Regions from separate parts of the Alicyclobacillus sp. SO9 genome, predicted to be linked through region 2. Evidence: riboswitches for the same ligand, from Rfam matches in the RefSeq annotation. Region 2 holds a riboswitch; each other region holds the start of a gene.
What was found. Region 2 has a riboswitch for cyclic di-GMP ahead of GI364_RS06305 (fatty acid desaturase). Riboswitches for the same ligand answer to the same signal wherever they lie in the genome.

Region 1 (3,211 bases), 260 kb from region 2:
TTTTCGCCCGACGAATGGATTCATGAACTCGTCGATGGTATTATCGGCGACAACTACCCCATGCCCGATAGGATGCTTGTACACTCTGAGAGCATTGTTCACGATTTTTTACTTCAGGAATTATGCGGGAATGACACTTCTTTGGGGAAGTTTGACTTGTTTGCCGTCGAGGGAGCAACAGCAGCAATGTGCTATCTATTTGATTCTCTCCAAGAGAATCGTCTGCTTGCAAAAGGCGCTAAAGTAGCTGTCATGGTTCCTATATTTCCGCCTTATGTTGAGATTCCTAAACTGTGGCGATACAATTTTGACGTCGTAGAGATCCGTGCTTTTGGCACGGATGGAGAGGGTCGTCATACATGGCAGTATCCAGAGTCTGAACTCAATAAATTGCGGGACACGTCAATTCACGCGTTGTTTCTGGTCAATCCCAGTAATCCTCCTTCAGTGGCTATGAACAAGCAGAGCGTGGCTACCCTCAAAGCAATTATCAAGGAATCGAATCCCAGTCTCATGATTATTTCGGACGATGTATACAGTACGTTTGTAGAAGGATACCGGTCCTTGATAGCAGAATTGCCCTACAATACGCTGTGTGTGTATTCTCTCTCGAAATACTTTGGTGTTACTGGGTGGCGTCTTGGTGTGATTGCTTTACACAAAGAGAATGTGTTTGACGATTTATTGAAAGGGCTCCCGGAAGAGACAGTCCAGATGTTAAATCAACGATATTCATCTATTACGGAAGAACCTGCCTCGATTCGATTTATTGACAGGGTCGTCGCAGACAGCCGTCAAGTTGCCTTGAACCACACAGCCGGATTGTCAACACCACAGCAAATTCAAATGACCTTGTTTGCAGCATTTGCACTTCTTGACACGAAAAACACTTATAAGCGCCTCACTATGGATATCTGTCAACGACGCATGCGTCTGCTTTATGAAGGTTTGGAACTGCCCATGCCGAAAATCCCTAACGATGCAGACTACTACACAGAGTTTGATCTGCAGCACTGGGCGGGCCATCACTATGGGAAGGACTTTGCACAGCATCTGGAAGAGAATTATGAACCCCTGGACATTCTCTTTCGCTTAGCGGAACAATCGTCAATTGTGCTGCTAAATGGCGGAGGATTTCATGGGCCAAAGTGGTCCATCCGTGTCTCCTTGGCAAATTTGGAGGACCAGGCTTATCGAGAAATTGGCGGAGAACTTCACCGCGTTCTTGAGGACTATGTCAAGGAGTGGCGAGTTTCCCGTCAAAAGTAACAATTACACAGTTCTTTCACACGTTACTTTTACACACTGCTTCGCGATGTCGTCTTGCTCAAGAATTTATGAATCTTAATACTCAGAGCAGGCAGGATTTCGACAGCATCTGCAGAATAAGAGCGTATATGCACAGGAGACGTTGCAGAAGGGGCATCTTTGGCCCTAAATAGACATGGGTTGCTTTTCAACATCAAGCATAATTTGTTGGCAAACCCCAGGAAACTGAGGGACGCAAAGCTATGGGCCTAAAGCACTTTGTGCAAGGGTTGCCAGGTTGCACTATTGTGATAAATCTGGCCTCAGGCCGGATTTTATTTTGTATTTGCAGTGTTTTCCATGATTTGTTTATGAAGTAAATTTTGTAAAAATCCACTGAAAAGGAGGGTCGATATGGCACGTCCACCAAACAAACCAAAACGCAAGTCAAAGAAGGATACTGAGGCCTCGCCGCTGGCTACTAATATTATTGTTATTGCAATTGCCATTCCTCTGATTTCTATGATAAGTCTTTACAGCCTTCAAAGTGACAAATGGGTTCACGGGGAGACCTTCTGGCTGATAAGCCGCGCTGCTGCCGTGGCGGCTTTCGTGGTTCTTACCTTAATCGTTGTGCTTGGGTTGCTCTTGAGCCATCCAAGAAACAAAGACACGTGGCGCTGGACTGTGCACCTTTTGTCATGGCACCAGTCGTTGATGGCAGCTTTGTTCATCCTCATTGGTTTGCACTTATTCTTCACTCTGTCTGACCCGAAGTCAGGTGTTACATTGCAGCAGGTATGGTTTCCGATTCACGCCCGCTATTATCCTTTGGCCATGGTAGCAGGGGCGGTTGCAGTCTACGGTCTCCTTATCATCATGATAAGTCTGGGATTGAGGAGAGTCACAAAAATGTGGTTACCATTGCACAGAATGTCTTGGCTTGTATGGGGACTGGTTTTTGCACATGGGGTTTTTGGCGGAACAGATACTGTGCGCTTACAGATGATGTATTGGATATCTGCAGGGGTTGTGGTTGTCACCTTTTACTGGCGCCATTGGGTCAACAATCAAAGGCGTCGAGCCAATCAAACGCCGCAGCCGGTTCCAGAGAGCACAGGCACTCCGAGCCATGCTCCTGATTTAGCCAGTTCTACAATTTCTAATCCGAAAGGAGGGTCTATATGAAACCAGCATGGAAACGCGCACTATTAGCCGCAGCCACTCTTGGCTTTGCAGTGACTGGATACGCTGAGGCACAGCCGCTTCACAGATTAATTCCTAAATCTCCGGGTGCTGCGACTCTGACAAATCAGGATTATGTGTCGCTAAACGCAGCAGTGAAGCAACAAACAGCCGATCTCCAAAAACAGATAAAACAGCTCACGAGTGAGGTCAAGCAGGCTCAGCAGAGTGATAAAGACGCTAGTGTCTCACTTGAGAAATTGCAAAAACAGGCAGTGTCTCTGCAACAGCAGTTGACGGCCAAGCAGGTCGCAGCCAAGCAGGCACAGCAACTCGCCTTGGCACGTTCTGCAGCGCAGGCGCGTCAGTTAGCCCAGCGAGTTAGCCCGCCGAAAGTCCAGAGTGTAACTCGGGCTTCAGGGAAATCTGACGATGATGGTGGTGGCGGACACGATGATTAAACCTTGGCAAAAAGCGGCACTTAGCGTACTTGCAAGTCTCGGTATATATGGGATTTTGCTGCACTCCATTGAAGCAAATACACGGAAGTCGAACCATGACGCGGCTCTGATTCGTGCTGAAAAGGAACAGTACCAATTACTTGAGACGGAGTTGAAGAAACAACAAGTTGCCTTGGTCCAGTTACATTTGGCACTGACGAAAGAGCACGCTAAAAAACTCCAAATCGAAGCCAAGATGGCTGATGCGAGAAGTCAAATTGACAAACTCAAGAGTGGAATCCAGGTAGCTGCTGTTCATGTGTCGAATGCACAACACG
Region 2 (3,211 bases):
GAAGGATAGTCTTGCAAGAAGGGGAGGAGAGGTAAGCTGTGAAAAGGATTGTTGATGGAATTGCGCTGCTGGATTTGTCCTTGAACTTCGGCGACAGACAGATGGTTATTCATCCAACGCTGTTGTGGGACAATGACGAGGCAGTACTTGTCGACACTGGCTTTCCCGGGATGTTGTCTGACATCAAGACGGAGATGGACCAGGCCGGAGTGCCTTTTGACCGACTGAGAAAAATCATTTTGACACATCAGGATTACGACCACATTGGCGGATTGCCTGACATTATCAATGCGTTGGACCATACGGTAGAAGTGTGTGCACATAAGGACGATGCGCCTTATATTGAGGGAGAAAGACTTTTAATCAAGCACGACCCGTCCCGTGGTACACCTCCTCAAGCTAAGGTAAATACCTTACTTCAGGATGGAGAACTACTCTCTCTGCTGGGCGGGTTGCAAGTTATCTTTAGTCCAGGGCATACGCCTGGACACATAAGTCTGTATCACCCAGAGAGCAAGACCTTGATTACAGGGGATGCTATTGTTTCCGAAGAAGGAAAGTTGTTGGGTCCCAACGAAAAGTTTACACCAGATATGTCTCTGGCCTGGAAATCGATTGCAAAGTTCACAGCATTTAACGTGGAAACAGCCTTGTGTTATCACGGCGGCGTGTGTAATGAGGATGTTAATAAACAGTTTGCTGACCTTGCACAGGCGCATAGTTAATCTCGTTTACGCAGCCGGAAACACTCAGTACAGTCACAGTACCACGGAACTTATATCGTTTCGTGGTACAATTTTGAACGGAGAAAATACTATTGCAAGGGTGGACGCATTTGATAAAAACCGTGTTTTTTGATATCGATGGTACCCTGGTAAACTGGCAAGGGAACCTGTTGCAAAGCACGAAGAGAGCCGTTTTGCAGTTAAGAGAGAATGGCGTTACTCCTGTCATTGCATCCGCCCGTCCTGCTTTTAACATTTACGGATTGATGCAGGAACTTGGAATTGCTTCGTATGTAGCCCTTAACGGCAGCTTAGTGGTATACGAGAACGAGACGATTTATCGAAGTGTGATTCAGTCGTCAACTGTGGATGCGATACGTAAGTTAGTGCTGCAACAGAGTGATTCATTGGTGACTTGTACATCAGATGGTTTCGAAATTGCCAGTCGTGACAGAACGGACATATTGGAAAATTACATGCGCAAATGGGATATGAGCAAGGAGTGTGCCGGCGGTTGCGAAGGGGACGTTCTGCAGCTCGAAGTGATGTGTTCTTCAGAGGGAATTCGTCTGTATACAGAGGGAAACCGACTTGATTTTTATCCGTGGGGGTCTAGAGAAGATGCTTTCAACGCCGTGAACAGGGGAATTTCAAAGGCCTCAGGGATAGAAAAGCTGCTGGCCGTTCTCCATCAGGACAGGTCGGAAGCTGCTGCATTTGGCGACGGCATCAATGACATTGAAATGATGTCAGCAGTGGGTATCGGCGTAGCCATGGGAAATGCGGTCGATGAATTGAAGCACAGGGCCAGTTTTGTAACATTGGATGTAAATGAGGGCGGTATAGCTCACGCACTTGAGAAACTGGGACTTATATAGGTCTGAAGCCAAGTGTGTCCAACAGAGTTGCATGGAAAATACCTGTCGTAGTATTTTGTTAAATTTTCTAGTAAGATGAACACATTAAGAGGAACAGATAGAACGAGCAAACACACCGAAAGGTATGGACGCAAAGCCACGGGTCTACAGGTATCACTGCCCAGGACAGCCGGGTTGCTCCCCTTACACAAGCCAACGGATAAATATCCGTGAAGAAAATTCCTAAAAGACATTCGTTCCTTAGTCGTGATGAACTCACGCTTATAGTACTATAAATAGCACAGTCTAACTCTCTTTCCCGATTATGTTTGTGACGATACCAGAGTCATAAGTGACCGATGGGATACGCCTGTTTGTCGGCTTTTTACGGACAACGAAGAGATGCAGTGCATAAGTTAACGCAGTAATTCAAGTGAAAGGTAGATGATGAGCATTCAAGGGAACCTAAATAATTGGAAACGGCAGATTGCTCCTTTCGAGCAGTGTCATCGTGGAAAGAGCTTGTGGCAACTTGCAACGACAATTATTCCCTTTTTTCTGTTATGGTACCTTGCCTTTGAGAGCCTAGCTGTCTCCACCGTTCTCGCATTATTGCTTACGATTCCAACTGCGGGATTTGCTGTGAGGACGTTCATTATTTTTCATGACTGCTGCCATGGAGCCTTTTTTAAGACAAGAAGAGCCAATGCGGTTGTAGGAATCTTAACGGGACTTGTTGTGATGTTTCCATTTTACCGTTGGAAACGTGAGCATTCAATTCATCATGCCACCAGCGGGAACTTGACGAGAAAGGGAGTCGGGGATATTTGGACACTCACAGTGGATGAATACGCTGCGGCTTCTCCGCGGCGTCGGTTGGCTTACCGGCTCTATAGAAATCCCCTGATTCTCTTTGGTTTGGGCCCCTTCTACATGCTGTTAGTTAACTATCGATTTAACAAAAGGAATGCAGGGGTAAAAGAGAGAGTAAATACCTATGCTACAAATGCGGTACTGCTACTCATCATTGCCATCCTTGGCTCCGTATTAGGATGGAATCGGTTTTTAATTGTGGAAGGGCCTGTTTTGTATCTCTCAGGTATGCTAGGAATTTGGTTGTTTTATGTTCAGCATCAGTTTGAAACAACGTACTTTGAACAAGAAGACAATTGGAGCTTTTTTCAAGCAGCGATGCACGGAAGTTCCTTTTACGATTTGCCTAAAGTATTGAACTGGATAACTGGAAACATAGGTTACCACCATATCCACCACTTGAGTTCACGGATACCTAATTATAATCTTCAGGATTTGTATCGAAGTGACACAGCGTTTCAACAGGTTCCACGTGTCGGGATAAGATTGAGTTTTAGAGCTTTGGGATATCGGTTATGGGATGAAAAAAAGAAGCAGTTTATTAATTTTAAGAATGTTAATAAATTGTTAAAGGAGTAAAATAGTATACATGCAATTGTTTATGCTCGATATTATATCGAGCTTTTTTTGAATCCATATTAATGAGGAGGAGCTCCTACCATGACCGTGTATGATTTCGCCGCCAACCGGATTGACGGAAGTGAGCAGTCCCTAGCCGACTATAGTGGAAAAGTCTTACTGATTGTAAACACAGCC
Region 3 (3,211 bases), 1.6 Mb from region 2:
CTCGGTACCATACTTTGTCAGATAGATTGTGTCCATTTAGATATGGATAGATAGTAATAGTATAATGCTTATCGCTCAGCACGTGATAGCAAGTTATGATATAGCCGCCTTTTGTAACCCAGCCAGTCCCATTAGAATCTGTACCGGGAACTCCCATCCCGTTGGTATACGTCTTGATTTTCACGACTGCATCGGCAGTTCTTTTACGCACCTGCGCCCATGAGTAGCCCGACGGTTTGACAGTTAACATCTGATATGGTTTTTGGCTGTGATGACTCTGCACCGTCAGATGTGTTGTTACTATCGTAATAAGCCCTCCAACAACCATAATCATCAGCCAGCGGTAAAAAGAAACGATATAGCGTTGTAATTGGCTGTTCTCCTTTAGTGGAAGCTTCATTACCAGCCCTCTCTATCAGCCCTTTGTGAGTCCCTATTGACTTATCCGTCGTTGTGTTAACAAGGTTATGTCATTAGGTTGTTGCTAGGTCGTGTCGAGGGCTTTTCCTTTGTAAAGTCGCTTGTCAGCAATTCTAAAACATGATGACCAGTCGGTTCCATCTTTGTTCCATACTGCACAACCAACACTGACACTGTAGTCTCTATGAGAAAACAGGGCAGTTACTTCACGAGCAACACAATCGGCACTGTCATCATCATGGAGTGAGTGTAGAGCAAATACAAACTCGTCGCCGCCAAAGCGAGCGCACATGCCATTGCTGCCAATATGTTTCTTTAGAACGGATGCGACTTCCTGGAGCACGGCGTCCCCTTTGATATGACCGTGGTTGTCATTAATGGCTTTAAAGTTGTTGACATCTAATATACCAATGAGTAATGAACTATCCACCATTTTAGTGCCGACCAGTTCGTGAAACCGCTCTTCAAAACCCCGTCGATTCAGCAGTCCAGTCAAGGGTTCATGTTGGCTGTGAAACTCGGCGATGCGACGCAATGACAGCATTTCAAGAACGAACGACACGTAAGTAGAGCACAGTGACATGAGATTTTCGTCTGTCTTGGCGGACGGAGACTTTTGGCCAACGACGATATCGCCTGCGATGTGTCCTTTCACAATAAGCGGCCAGGACCCTACAAACTCAATTTGTGAGTCAGACCAAACAGACCTCCACGGGTCTGGTAACTGATGCGTGGGTCTCCATCCTTCTCGGAAGTGGCAATTTACCTCCTTGATCCAGGCATTTTCTTCAAGTACAGAGCTCAACTCTGCTGCCGAGTACTTGAGCCCCCAGGGATGATATATCTGAGGATTCGGGGTATTGCCTTCAAGGATAAATTGCTTTTTATAGACAAACAGTCCTGCGTCAAGACCGAAGGTTTGCTGAAAAAACTCGGCGACGAGTTTAAACAGTGTACGTCCGCGATTTGCGGACGCCCAGTGTCGGGATTGTTCGATGAGGTCTCTTAGCCGGTCCAACCTTTCAGCCCCTTTTTCCAACCCTTTCGCTACAGTCGAAAAAGTACGGTTTTCAAAGTGAAGGTGCTTGGCGTGAGAGTCGATGACGAACACAATCACTGCATGGAAGTGAGAATCTGCCTTTTAATCTGCCCGAGTGTTTCTTATGGCTTGTTTCTCACTACACCGCTTACATATTCCGAGCGGATAATCAGTCTTCCTTATTCGTTTATACCCAGTTGAAAATATTCTAGACATACTTCTACTGAAATTGAGCTCTTTACAGATGATGCACCACGATTGTTGGTCCATTATACCCCTTTCTCACGCATGCCACTGAAAAAAGAGTGCATCCGTCATAGGATACACTCATACCACGTCCGTTTGACGGCAACCCGGCGAGCTTAGCCAACGGCCGTAGCCCCGTGGTTTTGTGTCCCGTCCTTTCGGAACGGTTTACCTTTGAAACTGATTGTGTAATTTTAGTGTACCATTTTTGCAATAGGTATACTATGATTCAAGACATGCGATTTTGACTCTCGCGATGCTATGACATGACATATGCTTAGCCAAGGTATGAAAAGAACAGACAGGAGTAATGATAAGGCACATGAGAAGATGGTTAGTTTTGCTACTGCTGGCTGTTATTTTGCTGGCAACGTTTAAAGTGAGTTTGCCTGTTCGCGCTGGCACTCTAGAGCAAAATGTACATTCAGAGAAGATTGATTGGAAACAAAAGAAACCAAAACCTGTCCTTGTAGAGGGAGAATATGCGCTGGGCGTACCAAGTCTCGGAGGCGTATTCATGAAATCCAGCAATCAGGCATCTGCGCCCATTGCAAGTCTAACAAAAATGATGACGGCAGTCCTTGTTATCGAAGCTCATCCTTTAGGGAAGAACCAATCGGGTCCGTCAATTCACTTCAATCAGAGGGATGTGCAAATTCTACACAGTGATATCGCGAATGGAGATTCGGTTGTTCAAATTAAAAATGGGGAAACAATGACAGAACGACAGGCATTAGAAGCCCTTTTGATACCGTCCGGAGACAATATTGCAACGAAACTAGCACAGTGGGTGAGCGGCAGCGTGCCCAAGTTTGTTGCCAAAATGAATTCAACGGCGGAGAGTTGGGGCATGATTCACACGCACTATGCAGATACGAGTGGTGTGGATCCAAAGACGATAAGTGATGCACAAGACCAATGGCTTATGGCCGCAAAGTTCATGACATTTCCGGTCTTGAGAGAGATAGTGTCCCAGAAGAGTGCTAGTGTGCCCGTGGCAGGGACTGTATACAATTACAATATGTTGTTGGGGACGGACGGAATTGTTGGAATTAAAACAGGAAATACATCTCAAGCAGGAGGAAACCTTGCGGCTGCACAACGTTTGAGTCAAAACCACAAGTCTATACTTTTAATTAGTGTCATTCTTGGTCAAAGGTCTTCACCGCCACTGGCGAAGGTTTTCAAAGTCACTCCTAAACTCCTTCACATAGCTAAGGCAAACTTAATCAGCAAAACCCTTGTCCGCAAGGGCCAACGCGTTGGGAACATCACCTTTCCATGGGGCCAACGCATTGTGCTTGTGGCGGAACAAAGCCTAACAATCAGTGTCGTTCCGGGTGAGCATATTTCACAAACGCTCAAACTAGAGACCGACTACAGACACTTACACCAAGGTGTCACAGCAGGTCAACTTACTGTGAAGACTCCAAATAACAGCTACCTAGTCAAAGTAATGCCGGAGTCAACTTATAAAGACCCTGGCTTGTTGTGGAGAATCCTGCA
Region 4 (3,211 bases), 940 kb from region 2:
GTTTATCTCAAACAACTTCATTAGGACCGAATCATGAAAGACACTCGATGCCTTTAATGCAGGAGAGGCAAACCAGAAGTTTGGAAATGCTTGAGCCCTTCATTTTGTCTTTCCTGGCGTTCTTGATGGCTTTGTCTGGTGGCGTTTATCTAGCTTTTGTGCTTCATGTTATCAACTCAGATGCCCTGACTAGAGTACTCAATGCGTATTACACAATTTTTTCACCTAAGTTTCATCTCGCGGCCATGGGATTTGTGTGGAATCCTCTTCCGAGCATCGTGGAATTACCGATAGTTCTGTTTCATCACTGGTTCCCTGCACTGATTACTGATGGTTTTGCTGCGAATCTGATGAGTTCGGTGTCGAGTGCGTTTGGCATGTACTTTTTGAATCGCATTTTGTTTTATGTGGGGATTCCACGGTTCTGGAGGATTGTCTATTCGCTGATTTACGCTCTCAATCCTTTAATATGGTTGTACTCCTCCAACGGCATGTCGGAAGCCATGATGATAGCTACAATGCTGGGCGCACTCCACGGTGCGGTGCGCTACTTGGATGATGGGCGTCACAGCCATCTGATTTCGGCCGGGCTGTGGTTGGCAGCGTGTTTTGGTGCGAGATATGAGGCCGTTCCCTTTGGCGCCCTGGTCGGCCTCGCTCTTTTGCTGGCTTTGTATTTAAAAGGGTATTCCGCATCGCGCATCCAGGCGGATTTGATTGTTGCGGGATTGCCCTTGATTTTCGCTGGATTGGTCTGGGTGTTTTTAAACTGGACGATTATGGGGAATCCACTGTATTTCATGAACTCTGCATATTCTAATGCTTCCCAAATAGGTACGGGAAGCTACAATGATAAACTCATTTTGAGGGACGCCCACCACTTGTTCTACTCGCTGCAGACCGTAGCTCACTTCTCCTTTTTGTTTCCGCCTGCTATTGTTGGACTCGCGGGTGCTTTACTGGTTTTTGCTTTCAGCAAGAAACGTCGCGGTCAAGCACTCTTGTTTGTGGCAGCACTTCTGACCATTCCACTCTTTCAGGTTGTGATGATTTATAAGCATGCGTCCGCAATTTGGTCTCGCTTTTTTATCACGTATATTCCTTTTGGCATCCTTCTCGTGGCATTGCTCATGGTTGTGATTGCAAAGGGACCTTGGCTGGTGCGACATTTTTTGCTGCTCGTTTCAGCAGCCGTACTGCTAGGCGGCAACTACGTTACGTTTCACGAGATACAAACTCCCATCATGGGGAAAGGTGTCACAAAGAATTTTGCTCATGTCGTGGAAGGACTTCCGGCATCCCAGGCGGCTCAGAATAATGGGATGACGCAAGGGAAGATCGTAGCGAACTACATTAATGAACACCCGCATCTAGTCGTGTTGCTGGATACTTTTGACTCCTTTAGCGTCGTACCATTCATCAAGGACCCCAAACAGGTAGTAATTACAAGTGATTTGAATTTTCAAAGTCTTCTCCTGAATCCAAGGGGACGCGTTAGTGATTTTCTAGTTCCAAACCCGGGTGGCGTGGGGGCATTGGATGCCATCAATAGAACGTATCCAGGACTGTGGCAGGGTAAAGTTGCTTGGGCCAAAGAGACGAAACAGTTCTCTGGAAACCTTGGCTACAAACTTTTTTCAATCGGGTCTTCTGCTCCTTAATTGGTACGACAAGATTTGACAATCTAGTAATGTTTCTACTATACTAGACCATAGCTAGAAAAATATTTTTGAAGCTTGTGTGACCAAAATCATAACGATGTTTGGAAAAAGGCAAACCCGGTGAAAGCTGGGGACGCAAAACTACAGGGGCTACGCATCGAGAGATGTATGCCAGCCAGTTGCCCATGCGGAGGCAAGCAAGTGCAGTGTTCCTCACGCGGGGGATATCGCACTTGCTTTTTTTTGGGGGAGGTCTTCGCATTGCGTTATGGCTCGCTTCTGGCGGTAGTGCTTCCTATCGCAATCATTTCAGTAGGCGTTGCGGAAAATGCTACGATCAAAGGGTTGGTTTTTCAGTCTTCATCGTACAGCGGTCACAGAATACTCAAACAAAGAGGCCCGGACAATAGCAACCACATTGACAATGTGCAGACGGGATTTCAGTCGAAGGCACATGGAACGACTAAGGGCCAGTCATCTGCTTTGGTATCCGATTTGAACCTCGAAGGCACATCACAAACGATTTCACTCACATCCTTGACGAAGACAGATATGGCAAATACACAATCGCAGAGTTCTAACGGAGTGCAAGGCGGTCATTCGACGCAAAGTCAACTTCAACAATCCCAACAGCAAGGTTCGACATCCAATTCGACGACTTCAAGCTCATCGGCTTCCGGTCAGTCAACTTCCGGTCAAGCGTCAAGTTCCAATCCTTCCACACCGCTGCCTTACACGGCAAGGCTATCATCAGGAGTGCAGGTTTCTCCTGATAATTTTGGCTTGAATGTGGCTGAGTGGGACAACGGAATGAATGCATCGTCAACCATTCCAGCAATTAGAAAGCTCGGTACAGGGTTGCAGAGATATCCTAATAACGATGCTTGGTCATGGAAACTCAATCGTTCACGAAACGGATCGGACAATTATCGAACATGGAACAGTTTCACGAGTCCATTTTCGATGTTGCGCTGGTCATCAGAGCTGAAGGCGACGGGGAACCAAGGGATCTTCAACATTAACTACGGAATGAACTCCCAGTGGAACGGAGGCCAATCGGTCTCTGACGTTAGGGAATTGACACAGTATATTGTGTCTCACCACATTCCGGTCAGGGCGATGGTAGTTGGAAGTGAAAATTACGCTGGCGGAACAATTAACCTGCGTGCTAACAAGTCTCCTGCTGAATACGCCGATGTTGCAAAGCAAATGGCGATTGCTATTCATCAGATAGACCCAAGCATGAAGGTGGGTGTGAATCTAACTCCAGGCTTGAACGGAAGGATGTCCAGTACAGACTTAAAGTGGAATGAGACAGTTTTAAGAACAGACGCTCCGTATATTCAGTTTGTTACGTTTCACGTATACCCGGTTGATAACGCAGTCAGTCAATCCGGTTTGTTACAAACACTCATGAAAGATGTTCCGGACATCACCTCAGAGGTTCGCAGATTGCTCATTGGAAACACGGGCAAATATGCATCTCACATTCAGGTGTGGTTTACGGAATTTAATTTGTTTTCTCAGCCCCGGCCCAAAACGGTTCAAAA

Region 1: another riboswitch for cyclic di-GMP. It lies ahead of GI364_RS05205 (hypothetical protein); the one in region 2 lies ahead of GI364_RS06305 (fatty acid desaturase).
Region 3: another riboswitch for cyclic di-GMP. It lies ahead of GI364_RS25410 (YgiT-type zinc finger protein); the one in region 2 lies ahead of GI364_RS06305 (fatty acid desaturase).
Region 4: another riboswitch for cyclic di-GMP. It lies ahead of GI364_RS02070 (hypothetical protein); the one in region 2 lies ahead of GI364_RS06305 (fatty acid desaturase).

The regions. Positions count from the first base shown of each region.
Region 1 is NZ_CP066339.1:1,165,869-1,169,079, forward strand. Features, by position in the region: gene aspD (aspartate 4-decarboxylase) at 1-1,269, shown strand, start outside; cyclic di-GMP riboswitch class I at 1,469-1,554, shown strand; gene GI364_RS05205 (hypothetical protein) at 1,663-2,436, shown strand; gene GI364_RS05210 (hypothetical protein) at 2,433-2,894, shown strand; gene GI364_RS05215 (hypothetical protein) at 2,887-3,211, shown strand, end outside.
Region 2 is NZ_CP066339.1:1,426,287-1,429,497, forward strand. Features, by position in the region: gene GI364_RS06295 (MBL fold metallo-hydrolase) at 39-725, shown strand; gene GI364_RS06300 (Cof-type HAD-IIB family hydrolase) at 836-1,603, shown strand; cyclic di-GMP riboswitch class I at 1,699-1,785, shown strand; gene GI364_RS06305 (fatty acid desaturase) at 2,030-3,034, shown strand; gene GI364_RS06310 (glutathione peroxidase) at 3,116-3,211, shown strand, end outside.
Region 3 is NZ_CP066339.1:3,065,353-3,068,563, reverse strand. Features, by position in the region: gene GI364_RS14420 (trypsin-like peptidase domain-containing protein) at 1-400, opposite strand, end outside; gene GI364_RS14415 (GGDEF domain-containing protein) at 485-1,438, opposite strand; gene GI364_RS25410 (YgiT-type zinc finger protein) at 1,562-1,729, opposite strand; cyclic di-GMP riboswitch class I at 1,804-1,888, opposite strand; gene GI364_RS14405 (D-alanyl-D-alanine carboxypeptidase family protein) at 2,028-3,211, shown strand, end outside.
Region 4 is NZ_CP066339.1:484,832-488,042, forward strand. Features, by position in the region: gene GI364_RS02065 (hypothetical protein) at 1-1,661, shown strand, start outside; cyclic di-GMP riboswitch class I at 1,762-1,848, shown strand; gene GI364_RS02070 (hypothetical protein) at 1,923-3,211, shown strand, end outside.